2 regions of the Cupriavidus sp. BIC8F genome follow, and region 1 is predicted to be linked to the other one. Evidence: predicted binding sites of a transcription regulator. Region 1 holds the regulator's gene; the other holds the start of a gene.
The links. The regulator FNR, encoded in region 1, switches genes on or off when oxygen is low (the NO sensors DNR and NnrR bind a similar motif). The targets are predictions, from matches to a motif close to TTGATNNNNATCAA.
Positions count from the first base shown of each region.

Region 2: a site for FNR is predicted at 6,107-6,120, ahead of RS901_RS27680 (universal stress protein). Genes of this name have one in related genera too.

Region 1 is NZ_CP136094.1:3,908,276-3,918,742, forward strand. It holds gene scpB (SMC-Scp complex subunit ScpB) at 1-266, opposite strand, end outside; gene RS901_RS18230 (sulfite exporter TauE/SafE family protein) at 836-1,594, opposite strand; gene fnr (fumarate/nitrate reduction transcriptional regulator Fnr) at 1,673-2,398, shown strand; gene RS901_RS18240 (hypothetical protein) at 2,461-2,706, opposite strand; gene RS901_RS18245 (hypothetical protein) at 2,703-2,912, opposite strand; gene ccoG (cytochrome c oxidase accessory protein CcoG) at 2,957-4,429, opposite strand; gene ccoP (cytochrome-c oxidase, cbb3-type subunit III) at 4,479-5,396, opposite strand; gene RS901_RS18260 (cbb3-type cytochrome oxidase subunit 3) at 5,399-5,563, opposite strand; gene ccoO (cytochrome-c oxidase, cbb3-type subunit II) at 5,567-6,229, opposite strand; gene ccoN (cytochrome-c oxidase, cbb3-type subunit I) at 6,248-7,696, opposite strand; gene ccoS (cbb3-type cytochrome oxidase assembly protein CcoS) at 7,852-7,998, opposite strand; gene RS901_RS18280 (heavy metal translocating P-type ATPase) at 8,002-10,467, opposite strand, start outside.
Region 2 is NZ_CP136095.1:1,660,067-1,670,533, reverse strand. It holds gene RS901_RS27705 (histone deacetylase family protein) at 1-717, shown strand, start outside; gene RS901_RS27700 (YdeI/OmpD-associated family protein) at 938-1,507, opposite strand; gene RS901_RS27695 (GlxA family transcriptional regulator) at 1,892-2,914, opposite strand; gene RS901_RS27690 (DJ-1/PfpI family protein) at 2,964-4,046, shown strand; gene RS901_RS27685 (universal stress protein) at 4,341-5,183, opposite strand; gene RS901_RS27680 (universal stress protein) at 5,216-6,052, opposite strand; gene RS901_RS27675 (universal stress protein) at 6,365-6,820, shown strand; gene RS901_RS27670 (zinc-dependent alcohol dehydrogenase family protein) at 6,861-7,874, shown strand; gene RS901_RS27665 (phosphoribosyltransferase family protein) at 7,894-9,216, shown strand; gene RS901_RS27660 (hypothetical protein) at 9,336-9,512, opposite strand; gene RS901_RS27655 (hypothetical protein) at 9,526-10,467, opposite strand, start outside.

The DNA.
Region 1 (10,467 bases):
CGCGAATATTTTGGCGGCTTTTCGGGATTCAGCCGATCGAGGTATTCACGCATTTCCGGCCGGCTCTGGAAGCGCCAGCCGCTGGCCAGGGCCACCAGTTCCACGCCGCGCGGTCGCCAGTCCTGGCATAGTTCCTCAAGCAGCACGCGGATCGTGTCTGCGCCGACGTCGTCGTCAAACAACCGCCGCAGATCATTGACGCGCAACGGTTCCTGCGCGCAGATCAGCGCCGTCTCGAGGACGATCTTCGCCTCTTGGGTATTCATGTTGATGGTGTGCAGCCTGTCTTTGCACCTGCTCCCGGACGGATCCGGGGCACCGGAGATTTTGGATACAGCGGTGCGAAAGCCACCGCCATCTCATTGCGCAGCTAGCCGGATACCTGCTGCATCCAAGCCGTGCACTTCCCTATCTTTGCATCGAGTTGCCGGGTCGTTCCGGCAGGAGATCGTTCGCGTGCCGTTATGGATCGGCCAGCAAACCTCTTGCGTAGCGCGCCCGCACATATCGGACGTCGCTGTCAGCGAACTGAAGGCCTCGGACGCAAGAAAAACGGGTATCGGGAGCAAGGCCGGCATCGCCAACACCGCAGTGCCAGCCGGACTTTTGAACCAGATCTTTTGAACCGGATGGACTGCGGGGACGGGACGGGCATCGAAAACCTTCCGCTTCCCCTGCCCTGAACGCGCCTTCTGGTAGGAAGGCCGCCTGGCGCTGCTCGCCCGCTGCTTACCGCGACTCATACTATGCCGCGCGATACCGCAATGTTGGCGATTGTATGGCATTCCCGCCCCCGCCTGCAACCATCATCCGTTGCCCGGGCGGCGCCGGCGCCTCAGAACACCAGGCAGAATCCATGCTCAGCCAGCGAATGTGGCAGCAGCACCGCTCGCGCAATGCCAAGGCCGCCGAACGCCATCACCGCCAGGCCGGCCCCAAGGCGCACACCGGGACGTCGCGACAGCGTACGCAAGTAGCCCGACAGGCCGGAAAGCACCAGCAGGTTAGGCAGTGTGCCGAGCCCGAACACGCCCATCACGAGTGCGCCGGAAGCCGCGTTGCCCGCCAGCAGCGCCAGCGTAAGCGCCCCATAGACCATGCCGCACGGCACCAGGCCCCACGCCAGGCCCATGCCATAACGCCGCGCCAGTCCGCCGCGCGCCCGCACAAACGCCGGCATGGCGCCTGCCAGGCCACCCAGCCGCCGCGCCACCGCTGCGCTGGCGCGCGCCGCCATGCGCTCCAGCCAGTTGACAGTAAAAGTATTGCCGCGCAGCAACCGCCAGCCCGACCACAGCAGCATGACGCTGCCCGCCCCGAACAGCCAGCGCTGCACCGGCAGGTAGTCCTGTTTCCACGCCGACGCACCGACCGCGCCTAGCGCGGCACCGAGCAGCATATAGGTCGAGATCCGGCCCAGGTGCATAATCAGCAACTCGCCCAGCCAGGCGGCGCGGCTGGGCATCAGACTGATCGTCGCCATCTCGCCGCGGCGTTGCTCCACGGCCAGCGCCACGCCGCCGCACATGGCGGCGCAGTGGACCCCGCCAAGCAAAGCCAGCAGAAAAACGCTGATCAGCACGCCAAATGTCAATTCTCACTCCCTACCACATCACATCGCACGGTAAAATGTTTTAATCGCGCCCACGCTGCCATTTCTAGCAGGTTCCAATTGCTCACCTCCATTCCCGTTACCGAGATGTCGCCCCGCTGCTCCACCTGTGCCATGGGGCAGCTGTGCCTTCCGGTCGGCATGTCGCAGCAAGACCTCGCCAAGATGGACACGCTGGTGCAGGAACGCATCCGCGTGCACAAGGGTGAAACCCTGTATCGCATGGGCGATCCGCTCACAGCGGTCTATGCCGTGCGCTTTGGCACGCTCAAGACCCACGTCACAACCGAAGACGGCCGCTCGCAAATTACCGGCTTCCACCTGCCCGGCGAAATCGTCGGTCTCGACGGGCTGGGCGAGATGCAGCATGCCTCCGATGCCGCCGCGCTGGAAGATACCGAAGTCTGCGTGGTCCGCATGAGCGAATTGCAGTCCCTCTCGGCAGACCTGCCATCGCTGCAGCAGCAGTTCCTGCGCCTGATGGGCAAGGAAATCACGCACGACCAGCTGATGCTGGTCACGCTGGGCTCGATGCGCGCCGAGGAACGCCTCGCCGCCTTCCTGATCAACCTCTCTGAGCGCCTGTCGGCGCGCGGCTATTCGGCGTCCGAGTTCGTGATGCGCATGAGCCGCGAAGAGATCGGCAGCTACCTGGGCCTGAAGCTCGAAACCGTCAGCCGCCTGTTCTCTCGCTTTGCTGAAGCCGGCCTGATCCAGATTCGCCAGCGCCACGTCAAGCTCGTGGACATCGACGGCATCAAGCAACTCTACAGCCGCTCCTGCTAGGTGGCCAAGGCGCTGCCAGTGCCGCATCCGGCCATGGCAGCGCAGACTTCACGCCAGTCCGCTCATTCCAGTTCGTCGGTATCGCTGAGCCGCGTCGGCATGGTGTAGAGCGTCAGTCCGCTGGACAACGCGCAGAACACCCAGGCCATCAGGAAGCCGATGGTGTAGACCGATTCGCGGGACGCTTCGATCGGCTGACCGAAGAAGTTCAGGTCACCGGGATCCACCACCGAAAACACCGTCGCGGTCGCAAAGCCAGCCATCAGGAACGCCGGCCAGAGTACCCACATCAGCCAGCGCAACCTCATGGCTGCCTCACTGCGGCAGCCTTGGGCTGCGCGGCATCGGCTTTCTCCACCACCAGGCCATGACGCGTTGCACCCTGCACCGGCATGTCCGGATGCGTGGACGCCAGCCAGATCGTCACGCCGCACGCCACCATCGCCACCAGCGGGCCGCTCATCAACAGCCACGGCCACGGCTCCTTCCACCACGGATTGCCTTGCTGACTCATATTGCCCCCTTCATCTTGACGACTACGTCCGCGTCTGCCTAGCTTTACAAATCGCGCGGCACGATGAAACTGGTGGATTGCCGGATTTCGGCCTGCCCCCGCTCCGTGCCTTCGCTCGTCACTGTCACGTTGATCTTGTGCGTGCCCTGCGCCGCGGCCTCGATCGGCACGCGGATCCGGATCGGCAGCAACCGGTTGGATGTCGGCGCCAGCGATTCGGCCTGCTTGTCGTATTCCACCTTCAGGTTCTTCAGCTCTTCGCTGTCGGCGCGCACGCTGATCTTCATCGGCGCTTCGGTGGTGTTGATCAACTGCAGGCGATAGACGTTCTCGATCCAGCGGCCTTCCACTTCACGGCCGAGCGCACCACGGTCGCGGATGATGTCGACCTTCAGCGGCGTGCGCAGCGCGATCGACGCCATGAAGCCGGCCAGCAGCGCTACCCAGATCACGGAATAGATGATGACGCGCGGACGCAGCAGGCGCTTGCGCGATGCCACTGCGGACAAGGCCTTGCGCATCGCGTTTTCCGAGGTGTACCGGATCAGGCCGCGCGGATAGTCCATCTTGTCCATGACCTGGTTGCAGGCGTCGATGCAGGCGCCGCAGCCGATGCAGTCGTACTGCAGGCCGTCACGGATATCGATGCCCGTCGGGCACACCTGCACGCAGATGCTGCAGTTGACGCAGTCGCCAAGCCCCGCCTTGTAGTGGTCGGTCTTGCGCGACCGGCTGCCGCGCGGCTCGCCGCGGCCGACGTCGTAGGTCACGACATAGGTATCGCGATCCACCATCACGCTCTGGAAACGCGCATACGGGCACATGTACTTGCACACCTGCTCGCGCATGAAGCCCGCATTGCCCCAGGTGGCGAACGCGTAAAACAGCATCCAGAACGACTGCCACGGCCCCAGCGACAGGCTGAGCACCTCGCCGCCCAGCCCGCGGATCGGCGCGAAATAGCCGATGAAGGTAAAGCCGGTCCAGAGCGCAATCAGCACCCACAGGAAGTGCTTGGTCGCCTTCAGACGGAACTTGCGCAGGCTCCACGGATCGCCATCGAGCCGGATGCGGGCGATGCGGTCGCCTTCGACCCGCCGCTCGATCCACATGAAGATCTCGGTATAGACCGTCTGCGGACAGGCATAGCCGCAGAACAGCCGCCCCGCGATCGCCGTGAACAGGAACAGCGCCAGCGCCGAGATCACCAGCAGCACCGCCAGGTAGATCACATCCTGCGGCCACAGCACCAGCCCGAAGATGTAGAACTTGCGCGCGCCAAGGTCGAACAGCACGGCCTGGCGGCCATTCCATTGGAGCCAGGGCGTGCCGTAGTAGACCAACTGGGTCAGGATCACCAGCCAGACCCGCCAGCTGGAGAAGGCGCCCGTCACCGAGCGCGGGTAGATCTTGCGGCGGACCTCGTAGAGCGTTTCGTCAGAGGTCTCGCCCGGCGCAGCGGCCGACCGTTGCAGGTCGGCCGCCCGGGCCATTTCTTCTGTCCCGGGTGCGTTCATGGGCATGCTCTCCCGCGAGCCAACAGCGCCCGCTCACATGAGTCGTCGGTCATTGCCCGGCTCCGCTTCCCGTGTTGGACAAACCCCAGATATAGGCCGTCAGCATCCGGATGCGTTCAGGCGTCAGGATCTCCTCATGCGCGGGCATGTGGTTGTTGTGGCCCTTCAGGATGGCGTCGACGATGCTGCCTTCCGAGCTGCCATACAGCCAGACGTTGTCCGACAGATTGGGCGCACCGAGCGCCTGGTTGCCCTTGCCGCCGGCGCCGTGGCATGCCACGCAGGTCGTCTTGAAGGTGCCCTCGCCACGAGACGCACGGATCGGGTCCGACGACAGCCCCGACAGCGAGCGCACGTATTGCGCCACGTCGCCCGCCTGCTTGGCGTCGATGGTCGCGGCAAACGGCGGCATCACGCCATTCCGGCCCTTGGTGATGGTCTGCTGGATGATGTCGGGTTCGCCGCCATAGAGCCAGTCGTTGTCCGTCAGGTTCGGGAAGCCGCGGCTGCCGCGCGCGTCCGAGCCATGGCACTGTGCGCAGTAGTTCAGGAACAGGCGCTGGCCGATCTCGCGCGCCTGCGGATCCGCCGCCACCTGCCTGACGTCCATCTTCAGGTACTTGGCGTAGATCTCGTTCTGCATCTTCTCCTGCGCCGCGCGGTGTGCGGCAAGTTCGCCCTGCGTGGAGAACTTCAGCACGCCGGCATACGAACCCAGCCCCGGGTACAGCACCAGGTAGGCCAGGCTGAAGATGCAGGCCAGCAGGAACATCCACATCCACCAGCGCGGCAGCGGGTTGTTCAGCTCGCGCAGGTCACCGTCCCAGACATGGCCGGTGTCTTCAGTGCCGCCGGCGGTCTTGGTGACCTTGCGTTGCGAGAACAGCAGCCACACGCACCAGACGATGCCGACGAGCGCGATGGCGGCGATGTAATAACTCCAGAATTCGGAAATGAAATCGCTCATGGCTAGGTGTTCCGGCTCGATGTTGTCGTAGTTTCGTCAGGCAGCGCGAACGGCAGCATGGCGGATTCCCGGTTGGCGGCCTGCCGGCCGGCGGACCAGGCCCACCAGCAGATCCCCAGGAAGACGACCATCGACACGACGGTCGCAATGGCAGTGATCATGGCCATGGCTTACTCCTTGGGTGCCGCGGCCGCGGCGGAATCCACGCGGACGTTGCGGCGGTTGGTGCCCAGGCCTTGCAGGTAGGCAACCAGCGCATCCTCTTCGGTCCTGCCCTTGAGCTCGTCCGGTGCCTTGGCGATCTCGGCATCCGTGTACGGCACGCCCAGGCGCACCAGCGCGCGCATGCGGGCCTGGATATCGTTGGTGGGCAGCTCGGCCTTTTCCAGCCACGGGTACGATGGCATCACCGATTCCGGCACCACATCGCGCGGATTGCGCAAGTGGATGCGCTGCCAGTCATCCGAGTAGCGCCCGCCCACGCGCGCCAGGTCGGGACCGGTGCGTTTGGAGCCCCACAGGAACGGGTGGTCGTAGACCGACTCGCCCGCCGTGGAGAAGTGGCCGTAGCGCTCGGTCTCGGCCTGCAGCGTGCGCACTTGCTGCGAGTGGCAGCCGACGCAGCCTTCACGGATATAGATATCGCGGCCCATCAGCCGCAGCGGCGAATACGGGGTAATGCCCGGATCCGGCTCGGTGGTGGAGTGCTGGAAGAACAGCGGCACGATCTGGACCAGACCCGCAATGCTGACCACGAGGATCGTGCAGATGATCAGCCAGCCGATGTTCTTCTCCAGCGTTTCGTGGGAAAAGAAGCGTTGTTTGTCGGACATCTTTCTATCCTGGATTGATCAGTGGGCAGAGGCAGGGATGCTGGCCGGGATCGGCGCATCCACGGCGGGCTTGCCGACGATGGTCTTGAGCACGTTGTAGGCCATCAGCAGCATGCCGGACAGGAAGCACAGGCCACCCAGCAAGCGAATCAGGTAGAACGGGTACTTGGCCTTGACCGCTTCGACGAAGGCATAGGTCAGCGTGCCGTCAGGCTGCGTGGCGCGCCACATCAGGCCTTCCATCACCCCGGCGATCCACATCGAGGCGATATACAGCACCACGCCGATGGTCGCGATCCAGAAGTGCCACTCGATCAGCCGGACGCTGTACATCTGCTTCTCGCCGAACAGACGCGGGATCAGGTAGTAGAGCGAGCCGATCGAGATCATTGCGACCCAGCCCAGCGCGCCCGAGTGCACGTGCCCGATGGTCCAGTCCGTGTAGTGCGAGAGCGCGTTGACGGTCTTGATCGACATCATCGAGCCTTCGAACGTGGCCATGCCGTAGAACGACAGCGCCACCACCAGGAACTTCAGGATCGGGTCGGTGCGCAGCTTGTGCCAGGCCCCCGACAGGGTCATGATGCCGTTGATCATGCCGCCCCACGACGGCGCCAGCAGGATCAGCGAGAACACCATGCCCAGCGACTGCGCCCAGTCCGGCAGCGCGGTGTACTGCAGGTGGTGCGGGCCGGCCCACATGTAGGTGAAGTTCAGCGCCCAGAAGTGGACGATGGACAGGCGGTAGGAGAAGATCGGGCGCTCGGCCTGCTTGGGAATGAAGTAGTACATCATCCCCAGGAAGCTGGTGGTCAGGAAGAAGCCCACGGCATTATGGCCGTACCACCACTGGATCATCGCGTCCTGCACGCCGGCATAGGCCGAGTAGGACTTCCACAGAGACACCGGCATCTCGATGTTGTTGACGATATGCAGCAGCGCGATGGTCAGGATGTAGGCGCCGAAGAACCAGTTGGCGACGTAGATATGCCGGGTCTTGCGCTTGACGATGGTGCCGAAGAACACGATCGCGTAGGCCACCCAGACGGCGGTGATCAGCAGGTCGATCGGCCATTCCAGTTCGGCGTATTCCTTGGAGCTGGTGATCCCCAGCGGCAGCGTGATGGCGGCGGCGACGATGACCAGTTGCCAGCCCCAGAACGTGAACGCGGCCAGCGGGCCGCAGAACAGGCGCGCCTGGCAGGTGCGCTGGACCACGTAGTACGAGGTCGCGAACAGCGCGCTGCCGCCGAAGGCGAAAATCACTGCATTGGTATGCAGCGGCCGCAGCCGGCCAAACGACAGCCAGGGTGTGTTGAAGTTGAGTTCGGGCCAGATCAGCTGTGCTGCCAGCAGCACGCCGACGGCCATGCCGACGATCCCCCAGACTACCGTCATGACAGCGAACTGTCTTACGACGCCGTAATTGAAGGTGTCGACGCGTGAAGACGCGGCAGTGACATCCATTCAGACCCCCAAAGCTTAGAGAAGAGAAAAAACCTACTGACAGTGTGACTTTAGAAAAACCATGCTGCGTGTGCGTTGATCTTTATCAAGTCGCTCAGGGCATGCATGGAACCTGCGTGCGGGGCCCCGGTCGGAGGGCGCGTCGCACGGCGGGTTCAGGGCTTGTCGTTGTCCAGCAGGATCGATTCGGCGGGCCGGTCCAGGTCGTCGTACTGCCCGGCATGTAGGGCCCACCACAGCGCGCCCGCGATGACCACGACAAGCACCAGGCTCATCGGCACCAGCAGGTAAAGCGTTTCCATCAGTCAGACTCCCTTGTGCCGCGGCTTGCCGGCGCGCAGCAGGCGCCAGGCATTGGCCACCACCAGCAACGACGACAACGACATGCCGACGCCGGCCATCCAGGCCGTGACCAGCCCAGTCGCTGCGAGCGGGATGGCCACCACGTTGTAGAAGAAGGCCCAGCCCAGGTTCTGGCGCACCACCCGGCGCGTCTGGCGCGACACCGCCAACGCGGTGGCGATCTCGCCCACGCCGCCGTGCGTCAGCACCGCGTCCGCGCCGGCCTGGGCCAGCGGCGCGCCGCTGCCGATGGCAATCGACACCTGGGCCTGCGCCAGCACCGGCGCATCGTTGATGCCATCGCCCACGGCCAGCACCACCGCCCCGCCCTGCTGCAGCCGCGCCACATAGTCGCGCTTGCCTTCCGGGGTGACCGCGCCGGCCACGCAGCCGATGCCGAAGTGCGATGCCCACCAGTGGACCGCATCGGCGTGATCGCCCGATACCAGGTGGCAGCGCACGCCCAGTTCGCGCAGCCGTGCGAGCAGCTGCGGCGTCTGCGCCCGCTCGACATCGGCCAGGACGAAGCGCGCCAGCGGGCCCGCTGGCGCGCCCAGCCACACCACGGTGGCGCCAGGATGATCTGCATCGCTGCGCCCGGTGTCCGGTGCATGGCCGCTGTCGGGTCTCAGCGCCGCGACAAAGTCGGCGCGGCCAAGCCGCAGGCGTCGGCCATCGACGATCGCCTCCAGGCCCTGGCCCGGGATGTTGCGCATGTCGGACACCTCGAGCGGCATGCCGACGTTGCCCTGTGCCGCGGTCACCAGTGCGCGCGCGATCGGATGTTCGCCACCGCGCTCCATCGCGGCGGCCAGTGCCAGGCATTGCGCCCGGTCGGCGTCAGCCAGCGGCTCGACCGCCGCCACCGCAAAGCGGCCTTCGGTCAGCGTGCCGGTCTTGTCGAGCACCACGTCGGTGACGCGCGCCAGCGTCTCCAGCGCGTGGCCGCGTGTCAGCAGCACGCCACGGCGCGACAGGGCTGCACCGGCTGCGGCCAGTGCAGCTGGCGTGGCCAGCGACAAGGCGCACGGGCAACTGACCACCAGCACCGCAATCGTCACCAGCAAGGCGCGCGACGGATCGATCCAGACGCCCCACACCAGCCCGGTCAGCGCCGCCAGCACCAGCAGCGTCGCCACGAACCAGCCTGCGACGCGGTCGGCCAGCGTGGCCAGGCGCGGCTTTTCAGCCAACGCGCGGTCCAGCACGGCGACGATCTCGGCCAGGCGGGTGCCGGCGCCGACGCGCGTGATCCGCAGTTCGAGCGGGCTTGCCGTATTGAAGCTGCCGGCTAGCACGGTCTCGCCGGCGGCGCGGCGCACCGGGCGGCTCTCGCCGGTCAGCATGGATTCATCGAGTTCGCTCGCGCCAGCCACCACCGCGCCATCGGCGGGAACGATCTCGCCGGCCTTGACGCGGATGAGATCGCCCGCGCGCAGGCGCGCGACCGGCACACGCTCGCCGGCGGCACCGGTGCCAGCCAGCCGCTCGCAGGTGGCCGGCAGCTGGCGCGCCAGCATCTCGGCGCCACTGCGCGAGGCCTGGCGCACGCACAGTTCCAGGTAGCGGGCCAGCAGCAGGAAGGCGACGAACATCGTCACCGAATCGAAATACACCTCGCCCACGCCGCGCACCGTGGCCAGCACGCTGGCGGCAAAGCCGGCGCCGATGCCGATCGCCACCGGCACGTCCATGCCCATATGGCGCTGGCGCAGGCTGCGCCAGGCACCGGCAAAGATCGGCGAGGCGGCATAGAACACCACCGGCAGCGTCAGGGCGAAGCTGGCCCAGCGCATCAGCTGGAGCTGACCAGGGTCGATGGTGGCCTCGTGCGTGTAGATCGGCCACGCATACATCATGACCTGCATCATGCCGAGCATGGCCACGGCCATGCGCATCAGCAGCCCGCGGCGCGCGCGGCGGTCCTGCTGGTCGGTGCGCGAGACTTCGAATGGCCAGGCCATGTAGCCGATCCCGGCCAGCGCGGCCAGCAGCCCCGCCACCGTCTGGGCGCCATCGCGCCAGCGCACCACCACGCGCCGAGTGGCGACATTGGCGACCGCGGACTCCACGCCCGGCTGGCGGCTCAGGTGCTGTTCGATCAGCCACGCGCAGGCGGCGCAGCGGATGTTCTCGGGCGCCAGCGTGATCTCGGCGCGGCCGCCGTCAAGCGGGCGGACAAACTGGGAGCGCAGCTCAGGAGTGTCGTAGGCGGCCCAGATCGGCTCGGCCTCGCGCCGGGCGTCGTCGTCGATGGGGCGGGCGAAGCGGGCTTCATCCCCGTACAAGTGGGCAAAGCCGGCCGCATGGAGGGTCTGCGCCAGTGCCTGGCAACCGCCGCAGCAGAACACCCGGCGGCGGCCGTCCAGCTCTGCGGCAAGCGGTTCGGTGTCGATGACGGGCAGGCCGCAATGGAAGCAGGCCAGCCG
Region 2 (10,467 bases), on a different contig from region 1:
TACGTGCCGCTGGACGCGGGCGATACGGTCATGTCTTCGGGCTCGTGGGAAGCCGTCTTGCGCTGCGTCGGCGCTGCTTGCGCGGGTGTCGATGCGGTGATGGACGGCCAGGCGCGTAACGTGTTCTGCGCGACGCGGCCGTGCGGCCATCACGCTGAACCAGCGAAGGCAATGGGCTTTTGCATTTTCAACCAGGCGGCGATCGCGGCAGCCTACGCCTATGAGGTCCACAAACTCGAGCGCGTCGCTGTGGTCGATTTCGATGTGCATCACGGCAATGGAACGCAGGCAGCATTCTTCGACCGCCCGGAGCTGTTCTATGCATCCAGCCACCAGTCGCCTTTCTATCCCGGTACTGGAGCCCGGTCCGAGACAGGGGTGAACCACAATATTGTCAACGTTCCATTGCCTCGCGGCTGTGAACCGGCGCAGTTCCGTGCCGCGATTTCCGCCCTCGTGCTTCCCTCGCTAAGGGCGTTCGCCCCCCAAATCCTCATTGTCTCCGCGGGATTCGACGCGCACCGCCTGGATCCCCTCGCTGGCATGAACCTGGAGGACAGCGACTTCCATTGGATCACCACGGAACTAATGCGGATTGCCGACGAGACGTGCGACGGCCGCATCGTCTCGATTCTGGAAGGAGGCTATAGCCTTGACGCATTGGCCACGAGTACGAAGGCTCATGTCAGCGCTCTGATGCAGCTCGATGCCGAGTGAACAGACAGCGGTGCGACCGCGTTCAGCGCTGATAGTACTTCGTCGCGCATGACGCTTGCCCCGGAACTCTTCATGACACTGTTCAGCGTTGCACGCACGGTCCGACCGGTGTCTCGGCCACCGATCTATATGCGAGCGGATGGTTAAATCCGCCAGCCGAAGCGGCCATTAGGGGCTATATGCCCCCGTTTTGGCAAAATCTCCGTCAGAAGCGCAAGATCTATGGATAGAAGGTTTCGCCACGGTTCAGCATGTTGACGAATTCCTCGATTTTACGCGCCCTTGTTTCTGGCTTTTTGGCATTCTGCACCCGAAACAGGATGGCATAGCGGTTACGGCTGTTCAGTGTTGCAAAAAACTTCTTGGCTCCCGGATTTGCGTCCAAAGCCACCTGTAGGTCGTCCGGCACTATCGAGTTACTGGCCGACGTATAAGCAGCCTTCCAGCGGCCGTCCTTCCTAGCCTTCTCGATTTCGCGCATGCCGGGCGGGCGCATTCTGCCTGCGGCGATCAGCGCTTCAGCCCTGTCTTTGTTGAGTTTGGACCAGATGCTTTTTGCGGAGCGTGGGGTGAAGCGTTGTAACCAGTATTTCTCGCTCTCAGCCTGCTTTTGACCGTCAATCCAGCCATAGCAGAGGGCGCTTTCCAACGCCTGTTCGTAGGTTATGGTTCGCTGCTCGGTGCCTTTTTTCGCTAGACGCAGCCATGCTCCGGTCGATGTGGTGCCGTTTTGCCCTAACCAGCTTTCCCATTCGGTCTGACTGGTAAATGTTAGAGCGCATTCGGTCATGTCACTATCCTGAATGGTTGAGTACATGTGCGGGGAAGGCGTCCGCAGTCTAACAGTGCTTATACGGACATCAACGTCCTTGGTGCGACCAAAGACCGGTCGCTCAGTAGCCAGTAGCCCGTCGGCTGGTTTGGATCGGGAAGAGACAACTGGCTTGCGACTGGCAGAGGCCAGGCGCTCGGCCCTCGATTCAGGTCACCGACAGCAATTCCGCATCAAGAAGATCGGTCCCGTATGAATTGTCAATCGCACAGAGCCGATTGCCCTCTGGCCCCTTCCCGAAGACGTACGTCGCACGTCTGCTCGATGCGACGGCAACACCCGCTGCATCGAGCGAGTTGAGCACCGCGTCTCCAGTGCCGCAGAAGCTTGGGATTAACGGACTCACGATGAAAGGCCGCCTTTCGAGCGATATACGTCTGGTGTGGCACCCATTTGCCGGCCGAATGCACGTTGAAAGGCGTCGACTGACTGAAAGCCGCTTTCCCGTGCGATCTTCTCCTGCGGCCAGTCAGTGTGCACAAGTAGCGCTGCAGCACGATCGACGCGCGCCCCCGAGACAAATGCGGCCGGTGTGCTGCCGGTCTCGGCCATAAACGTTCTCGCCAGATTGCGTGGACTCATGCAGGCCCGCCTGGCCAGTGCCTCCACGGACAGATCCTCTGTCAGGTTGCCCATCATCCATGCCACGAGTTCTTGCATGCGGGGCGCGGCTTTGGCCTGCGCGGCAAGCGCCCGGCTTTCTTGCTGGTCGGTACTTCCGCGCACCATGAAGACGGCGAGGTTGCGGGCGATATCAAGCGCCACCGCCTGCCCGAGGTCGGCGGCAATCATCGCCAGCGTCATGTCGAGGCCCGTCGTTACACCGGCCGACGTCCACACAGGGCCATCGCACACGTAAATGCGGTCGTGCAGTACCGTGGTCTCCCGGAACATCGATTGGAGCATTGCGCATGCATTTCGATGCGTTGTGCATTGACGGCCATCGAGCAGGCCGGCTGCTGCCAGCGCGAACGCCCCCGTACACACACTCGCCACCCGCCGGACATCGGGCGCCGTGCGCGCGACCCATTGGCCAACCCCTTGCGCCGTGATGGCCGCGCGCAACGCGGGTTCATCGCCGCCCGCCACGATCAGGGTGTCGATGGCGCCGGTAAGGGCATGAAGCGCTGCTGTTGTGGCAATGGTGAGCCCCGCGTTGGTCTTGACATCCCCACCCGATGGCGACGCGATCGTGAGCCGATAAGCGCCGGGTACGCAATCCGCGGCCTTGCTGATCGCGCTGGCCGGCCCGGCGACGTCGATCGCCTCGACACCGTCGAACACAATCAGCACCACGTGGCGCGGCATCACGGTTGCATCCGTGGCACTGGCGGAAAGTGCGGCATTGTTGTCGTTGTTGGTCATCGTAGGGGGGCGTACCCTGCTGGCAGCATTCATGCGTCGAGAAAGAAGTATGCCATTCCCATTCAGATTCGTTGTGATCGCCAGCATGTTGATGGGCGCTACGACAGTACATGCGATGGATTCTGTCGCTGCCAGTGACACGGCCGTCCCGGCGCCGCGCCATGCCAAGCCAGTCATTGCAGTACTCGCGCTCAATGAGGGCACCGAGACCACCGACTTCCTCGTCCCATACGCGATACTCCACCGTGCGAACATAGCCGCCGTAGAGGCTGTGGCGCCACGGCGCGGGCGTGTTTCGCTGATGCCCGCGCTGACGGTTGAGCTTCAGGATGACCTTGCTTCTTTCGATAACCGCTCTCCGGACGGTGCGGACTACGTGATCGTGCCTGCGATGCATGCGGACGACGACCCCGTCATCGTCGGGTGGATTCGTGCCCAGGCCGCGAAAGGCGCGGTAATCGTCGCGATCTGCTCCGGCGCGCTGGTCGTCGGCAAGGCCGGCTTGCTCGATGGTCGCCGGTTCGCGGGACACTGGTATGACAGGAACAAGCTACGGGAACGGCATCCCGGCGCCACCCATGTTCCCAATCGCCGCTACATTGCCGACCGCGGCGTCGTGTCGACCACGGGCGTAACCGCCTCGGTGCCCGTCAGCGTGGCAATCGTCGAAGCGATTGCCGGGCCAGCTCGTGCGGCTGCGGTGGCGCAATCGCTCGGCTTACGCACATGGGGGACCACGCATGACAGTGCCCCATTCCGGATCGACGCCAGTCGAGTCCTGGCGCTGGTCGTCAATAGCGTCGCATTCTGGCGGCGCGAGACCATCGCCATTCCGGTAAGCGATGGCGTCGATGACATTCAGCTCGCGCTGACGGCGGATGCCTGGTCTCGCACCTACCGATCACAGGCCCTGGCCGAAGCGAGCCGCGCAGTGAAGATGCGCAGCGGCCTGACGCTGGTGCCGACATCGCCTTTGGCCGGCAATGGCACATACCGGGTTTCCCTGCCGGCGGACAGGCTGCCCGTCATGCAACTGCACGAGACGCTTGCCGATATTGGCAGGCGCTATGGCGTCGCCACGCGCGAACTGGTCAAACTGGAGCTGGAGTACGGTACCCAAGATGGGTTCTGATTCCTCTCGCGCGCTCACTGCCCTGCTATCCGACGCGTCCCAAAGCCCCCTGAGGGCATGACCTGACCGCGCCGAACCGGATTTTCCCCTCTTGCTGCAGCGCCTATCTGCCGGAGCACACGGCGGAGTTTTTGGGGAAGGAATATGGCGGGCTGATGCCGGGGCGGCGCGTGGCTTGAGGTACAGGAGGGTTGACCGGGATTCGAAAACGCTTTGCCACATTCCGGTCGGAACCCGCCGGGCGGGGGCGAGGCCCTCGCGCCCCGTCAGTGCCCGATCGGCGGTGGTCACGCCTCAGTGCGACATGAAGACTGGCAATCCTGACTGGCGCAGCAGGGCGCGGGTGGTGCCACCCAGCACAAGCTCCCTCAGCCGGGAGCGGCCATATCCGCCGGCGACCAGCAGGTCGGCCTGAACCTTGGCCGCAAGTTGTGGCAGCAGGTGGTCGGGATCGCCCTCTCCGACAAGCAGATTGGCCTGGATGCCATGGCTGAGCAGCCATGCTGTCAGCCGATCCGCGCTGTCACGATAGGCCTCTTTCTCACCGGCAGCGCTGTGCTTGCCAGCGCTGACCACCAGGACGGTAACGGCGCTGGCATGCACAAGCCACGGCAGTGCGTCCGCGACCGCCCGCGCAGCCTCCCGGCCGCCGTTCCATGCGATGGCGACATGGCCACCAACTCGCGGGCCGGACGCGCCCGGCACCAGCAGGATGGGCCGGCCTGCATTGAGCATCGCATACTCCGCGGCCCCGGCCAGCAAAGCCGGCACTTCTGCCTGCGCCGAGCGCGATGCGGGCAGGATGAGATCGGCGAAGCGGCCCGCGTCGGCAAGCGCCCAGCCAGACTCGGCTTCGACAACGATGTGCCGGGTGGGAATGGCCGGCGACACTTGCCTGGTCAGCGTGTCGAGTGCGTTCTTGTGAGCGGCAGCCATTTTGTGCAAATGGCTCGCGGCAAGCACGGCGTATTGCCCGGCTTCTTCGCCTGCCCCACGAAACGGCTCCAGGTGCGTTCCTGTTGCCGTCAGTCCGACCACGCTGCCGCCGGACTTTTCGGCAAGCCGGGCCGCCGTTTCAATGCGCGCGGACCGAGCAGCATCTTCGCTGAGGTCAACAAGGATGGTTCTGAAGTCCATGACGTGATTCCACTCTTTGGTTTGACTTCGCATCATCGTGAAAACAGCACCGGTGCCGTCATCGAGTCAAGCAGCGTATGCGTGACACCGCCCAGCACCAGTTCCCGCATGCGACCGTGTCCGTAGGCACCCATCACGATCAGGTCGGCATTGAAATCCGCCGCGCGCGAAAGGATGAGTTCGCCGATGGTCAGGTCAGCCCCACCGGGACCGTGCTCGATTTCCACGGCGACGCCGTGGCGCTCCAGCACGCGTGCGGCGTGGCCAACCGGGGTGGCGTCGGCTCTTGCCTCCTTGGCCGCGGTCTGTGCGCAAAGAATGCACGCCTGTGCGCCGGCCATCAGCGGCACCGCGTCGTGCAGCGCCCGCGCCGCCTCGCGGCTGCCATTCCACGCCACGATAACGCGCGTACCCAGCGTTGGAAAGGTGCCCGTGCACGGCACCACGAGCGTCGGCCGGCCAGTCTCCAGCAGCAGCGATTCCAGTAGCTGTCGGGCCACCGGACCTTCGGTATTGCCGGGGTCGTACTGGCCGGCAACGACCAGGCTGGCCTCGCGGGCCTCGCGCAGCACGGATGCCACGGCCCCCAGCTCCGCAGCGCGCCACTCCGCGCGCACTGGCATGGCCTGGGTTGCAGCCAGAAACTGCGCCCGGACGTCTTCCCTGACCTGCTTGCGCCGGGCCAGATCGTCCGCAACATATTGCTGCGCGCCGTCCATAAGATAGAACCAGGCAGGATCGGGAATGAAACCGGCGTACATGCCGATCAGATGGCACTGGCTGGCCGCCGCAACGCGCCCCGCCACTTCGAGCCGCTGCCGTGCCTGCGGATTGCTGTCCAGATGAACCAGGATGCTGTCGTAAGCCATGTTCGCCCTCTTGCTCCACTACAGACCAGTCTAGGCAGCAAGGCCGACCGGCGCTTGACCCGGATCAACGGTCCTGCCCTGCGGCGACATGGCTCACGTATCGCCCTCGTGTGCGGTGGAGGCTACTGCGAGCAAAGGGTATGAGGAGCCGCCAAGCAAGGTGGTCATCACTCCAGTTCGGGTTGCGATCAATAACTCGCCACGGCGGCCGCTTCAGGTTGACGCATGTCAAGCGCGTATCGAGGCCGGCGTCTACGCTGAATGCAGCGAATCCCAACATTGAGCACGCCCTTGCCCCTCAGGAGACCCATCATGTACCAGCGCATCCTGCTCGCCGTCGACGGCAGCCGTTCTTCCGACCTGGCACTTAGCCAGGCCATCATCATCGCCAAGGCAACCGGAGCCGAGGTCAAGGCGTTGTTCGTGGTAGACGACAGCGATGTGTTCTTCGAGGCTAGTTACTTCAACCCCAAGGAACTGATCGACAACATCACCGCGCACGGCCGCAAGGCGCTGGATGCCGCCACGGCCAAACTCAGCGAAGCAGGCGTGCGCAACTCGGTGAAACTGGATGAAAAGCCGGTGGCGCCCGGCCGGATCTCGCTGACCATTGTCACCGAAGCCGATGCGTGGAATGCCGACCTGATCGTGCTTGGCACCCACGGCCGCCGCGGCGTCCGGCGCCTGCTGATGGGCAGCGTGTCGGAAGGCGTGCTTGCCAAGACCAGCAAGCCCGTGCTCCTGGTCCGCAGCGAAGTCGAAGGTTAGGCGCGCCACGGCGCCACGGACGGCGTAGGAGTGCCAGGCCATGCCCCACCAAACCATGCGTGCGATGGTCTTCGAGGGCGCAGGCCTGCCGCTGCGCCTTCACGAGTTGCCGGTTCCCGACCCCGGGCCCGGCGAACTTCGCATCGCCGTGGGGGCTTGCGGGGTGTGCCGGACCGACCTGCATATCACCGACGGCGACCTGTGCCATCCCAAGCCGGTGCTCATCCCGGGACATGAAATCGTCGGACAGGTGGATTCGTGCGGCGCCGGTGTCACCGCCTTCAAGCCGGGCGACCGCGTGGGTGTGCCCTGGCTCGGACATACCTGTGGCCGTTGTCGCTTCTGCCTGCGTCATCACGAAAATCTTTGCGACATGCCGCTATTCACTGGTTATACCCGCGATGGCGGCTATGCAGAGTACGTTATTGCCGACAGCGGCTATTGCTTCCGGATTCCGCCTGGCTACGATGACGAACACGCCGCACCATTACTCTGCGCCGGCCTGATCGGCTACCGGACGCTGCGCATGGCGGGCGTAGCCAGCCATGCACACCGCATCGGCATCTACGGCTTCGGCGCCGCCGCCCACCTGGTGACGCAGATCGCGGTGGCACAAGGCCGCGAAGTCTACGCCTTCACCCGCGCGGGCGATGCAGGCGCCCAGCAACTCGCATACCAGTCCGGCGCGTGCTGGGCCGGCTCGAGCGAGCTCCAGTCGCCCGTGCCGCTGGACGCCGCGCTGATTTTCGCGCCGGTGGGCGCGCTGGTTCCCAAAGCGCTGCGCGCCGTGGACAAGGGTGGCATCGTGGTCTGTGGCGGAATTCATATGAGCGATATCCCAGGCATGCCTTACCAGCTGCTTTGGGAAGAAAGGCGCCTGTGTTCCGTAGCCAACCTCACGCGTGCCGACGGCATCGCGATGATGGATATCGCCGCCCGGACCCCGCTGCATACGCACACCACCGCGTATCCGTTGGAGCAGGCCAACGAAGCGCTGGCCGACCTGCGCGAGGGCCGGCTTACCGGCGCCGCCGTCCTGAAACTCCGTCAATAGATCCTTGGCAGCTATATCAATGAGCCGTTACCAGACACGCTTTCAGGCGCGTGAGCATGCGGGCTCGGAACTGGCCTGGGCGTTGCGCGCGTATCGGGGAACCGGTGCCCTGGTCCTGGCGATTCCGCGCGGTGGCGTGCCGGTCGGGCGCGTTGTGGCCGACGCACTGGGCGCTGACTTCGACCTGGTGATGGCGCGCAGGATCGCTCCTGGCGTAGCACTGGACGACTCTGGCGCGACATGGTGCACGGACGCAACGAACGCAAATGGCGGCGCCAACAGCCAGCGTGATGCCCAGTTCGACCAGCTTCGCAGGCAGCGCGCCGTGTATGCGCCGGTTCGCAAGCTAGCGGATCCGGGCGGTCGCGTGGTGATCGTCGTGGATGACGGCCTGGTGAGCGGCGCAACGATGTATGCGGCGCTCGCAAGCCTGCGCAAGCGGCACCCTGCCCGGCTCATATGCGCGCTCCCGATCGCCACCCCAGCCGGGCTGGACCGGGTCCGCGCGCTGGCCGACGAAGTCATCTGCCTGGATACACCGGACCGCATCGAAAACCTCGCGCACTTCTATCATGAGTTCCAGTTGGTCAGCGACGACCGCGTCCGGCAGTTGACAGGGATACCGCCAGCGCAACCCCAGACCCGCGCCCGGCCAAGTGCGGTGGCGGGCGTGCCATCGTTGAGCAAGGCGATGCTGATTCCGTATCAGACTTCGCGGCTCCGGGCCATGCTCGAATCGGCGCCGAACCCGATCGGCGTCGCGGTGATGGTGCATGCCGGTGGCGCGCAACGCCGCGCAGCCCGCAGCCAATACCTGGCACGCAAGCTACGCGCGAAAGGATTCGCCACCTTGCTCGTAGACCTGCAGCCTGACAGCCGCGTCGACGACGCGCCGGAATCGGACGTCGATGAGCTGGTGGCAAGACTGGACCAGACCTTGAGCTTCCTGCGTACCGGGACGCCATGCGCAAGCTTGCCTGTGGGCCTGCTCAGCACCGGCACCGCCGCGGCGGCAGCCCTGCGCTCGGCCGCGTGCAGCGTGACGCAACTCAGCGCTGTAGCCTGTGTTGCGGGGCGGCTGGATCTCGCGGGCAGCGCAACCCTGCAGCAGCTCGAAATCCCTGCCTTGCTGATCTGTGCCAGCGGCAATCCAAAAGACATTCAGATCAACAATCTTGCATTCGAACAGATGCATTGTCCGCGGCAATTGAGGCTCATCCCGACCAGCGGCCGCGGATTTGAAGACCCCAGGGCCCTGGAAGACATCGCGGCACTCACGATAGGCTGGTTCGAGCGGCACCTTGCGCCCCCATCTCGTCCCGGCCTGGGTTACGGCGGATGACAATGCCTGGCGGGTCATGCTCCGCAGCAGTCTTATCAAGCCGCAGCTTGCATATCCCCTCGGACTGAGGCGGATGACTGGCGCGGGCGCTACGAGCGGTAGTCAAGGGTTGCAGGTGCCTACTTGCCGCCGACGCCGACCTTGCCGCGCCCGACCTTTCGATGCGGCACACAGGGGCGCAGCCTCTTCCTGGAGCCAGCCGTCAACGTGACGTGCTCCGCAGGGTAGCGGGTCGTCCTGTGCGGCGCGGCCTGATAGGCGGAATGGCCCGGATCGATGCGCTTGATAGCTGACATGACTGACACCTCCTCAGAGGATTCTAGTCCGAAACGGCACGGCGCTTATGCCGCCTGTCGCTAGCAGCCCATGGGCGCTGATCTCGGGACGCTCACCAGTGAGGGGCCCATGACCGCAACATGCCAGACAGGCGCGGCAAACGTCTCCATCAAGGCAATCGAGGACGCGATCAACGCGTGGCGCAACCGTAGCAGTGCCCTGCTCGACGAATCGACGCCCGCCTCGCAGCTCACGGCCGGCTTGCCGCAGCGGCAGCGGCAGCGGCAGCGGCAGCGGCAGCGATGAGACCGCATGGCTTAGCGACTGATAGCTCTGGTGCAGCATCGATTGGATGATTGCCCAGTCCGCGTCCGTCATGTCGCCCGCTTCTGCGCGAGCATCGCGAAGCAGCATCGCTTGCGCGCGCAGCCGCCCGTGTTCGCGCGTGGCATTCGCGGACACCATGTACAGCGACGCCGCCGCTTCCGCGCAAGCGTTGGTCAACGCATCGGGCCCATAACGCTCATGCTCCCGATGCACGATCCACCATTCCAGTTCCAGCCTGGTGGTTCGGGCGATGTCGAAGTTGCGGTCCCCCGTGTTGTGGATCAGGGTGAAATAGGTCTGCAGCGCGGGCATCGCCTTTTCGTAGTCGCTGCGCTGCTTCCCCTCTTTGAAGGTGAAGGCGGCGGAGGCGCCGTAATAGGCGCCGACGTACGACCTCAGCCACGGAAACCGATACTGCGTGCGCAGGGTCTGCGCCAGTTCAAGGAAGAGCGAGACGGGTCGGCGATCGTAGTACGAGCGCCACATCGTCGTTTCCAGCGTGCCGGTCGCGATCGGATCGAAGCGGCTCAGGTCGCGGTGCCATGGCCAGAAAAGATCGGCTGCGGCATAGCCGATCAGTAACAATAGCGCGACCAGGATCGTCCGTCTCGAACGTCCTGGCCGGGCAGCAGTCGGATAGCGCCTCAG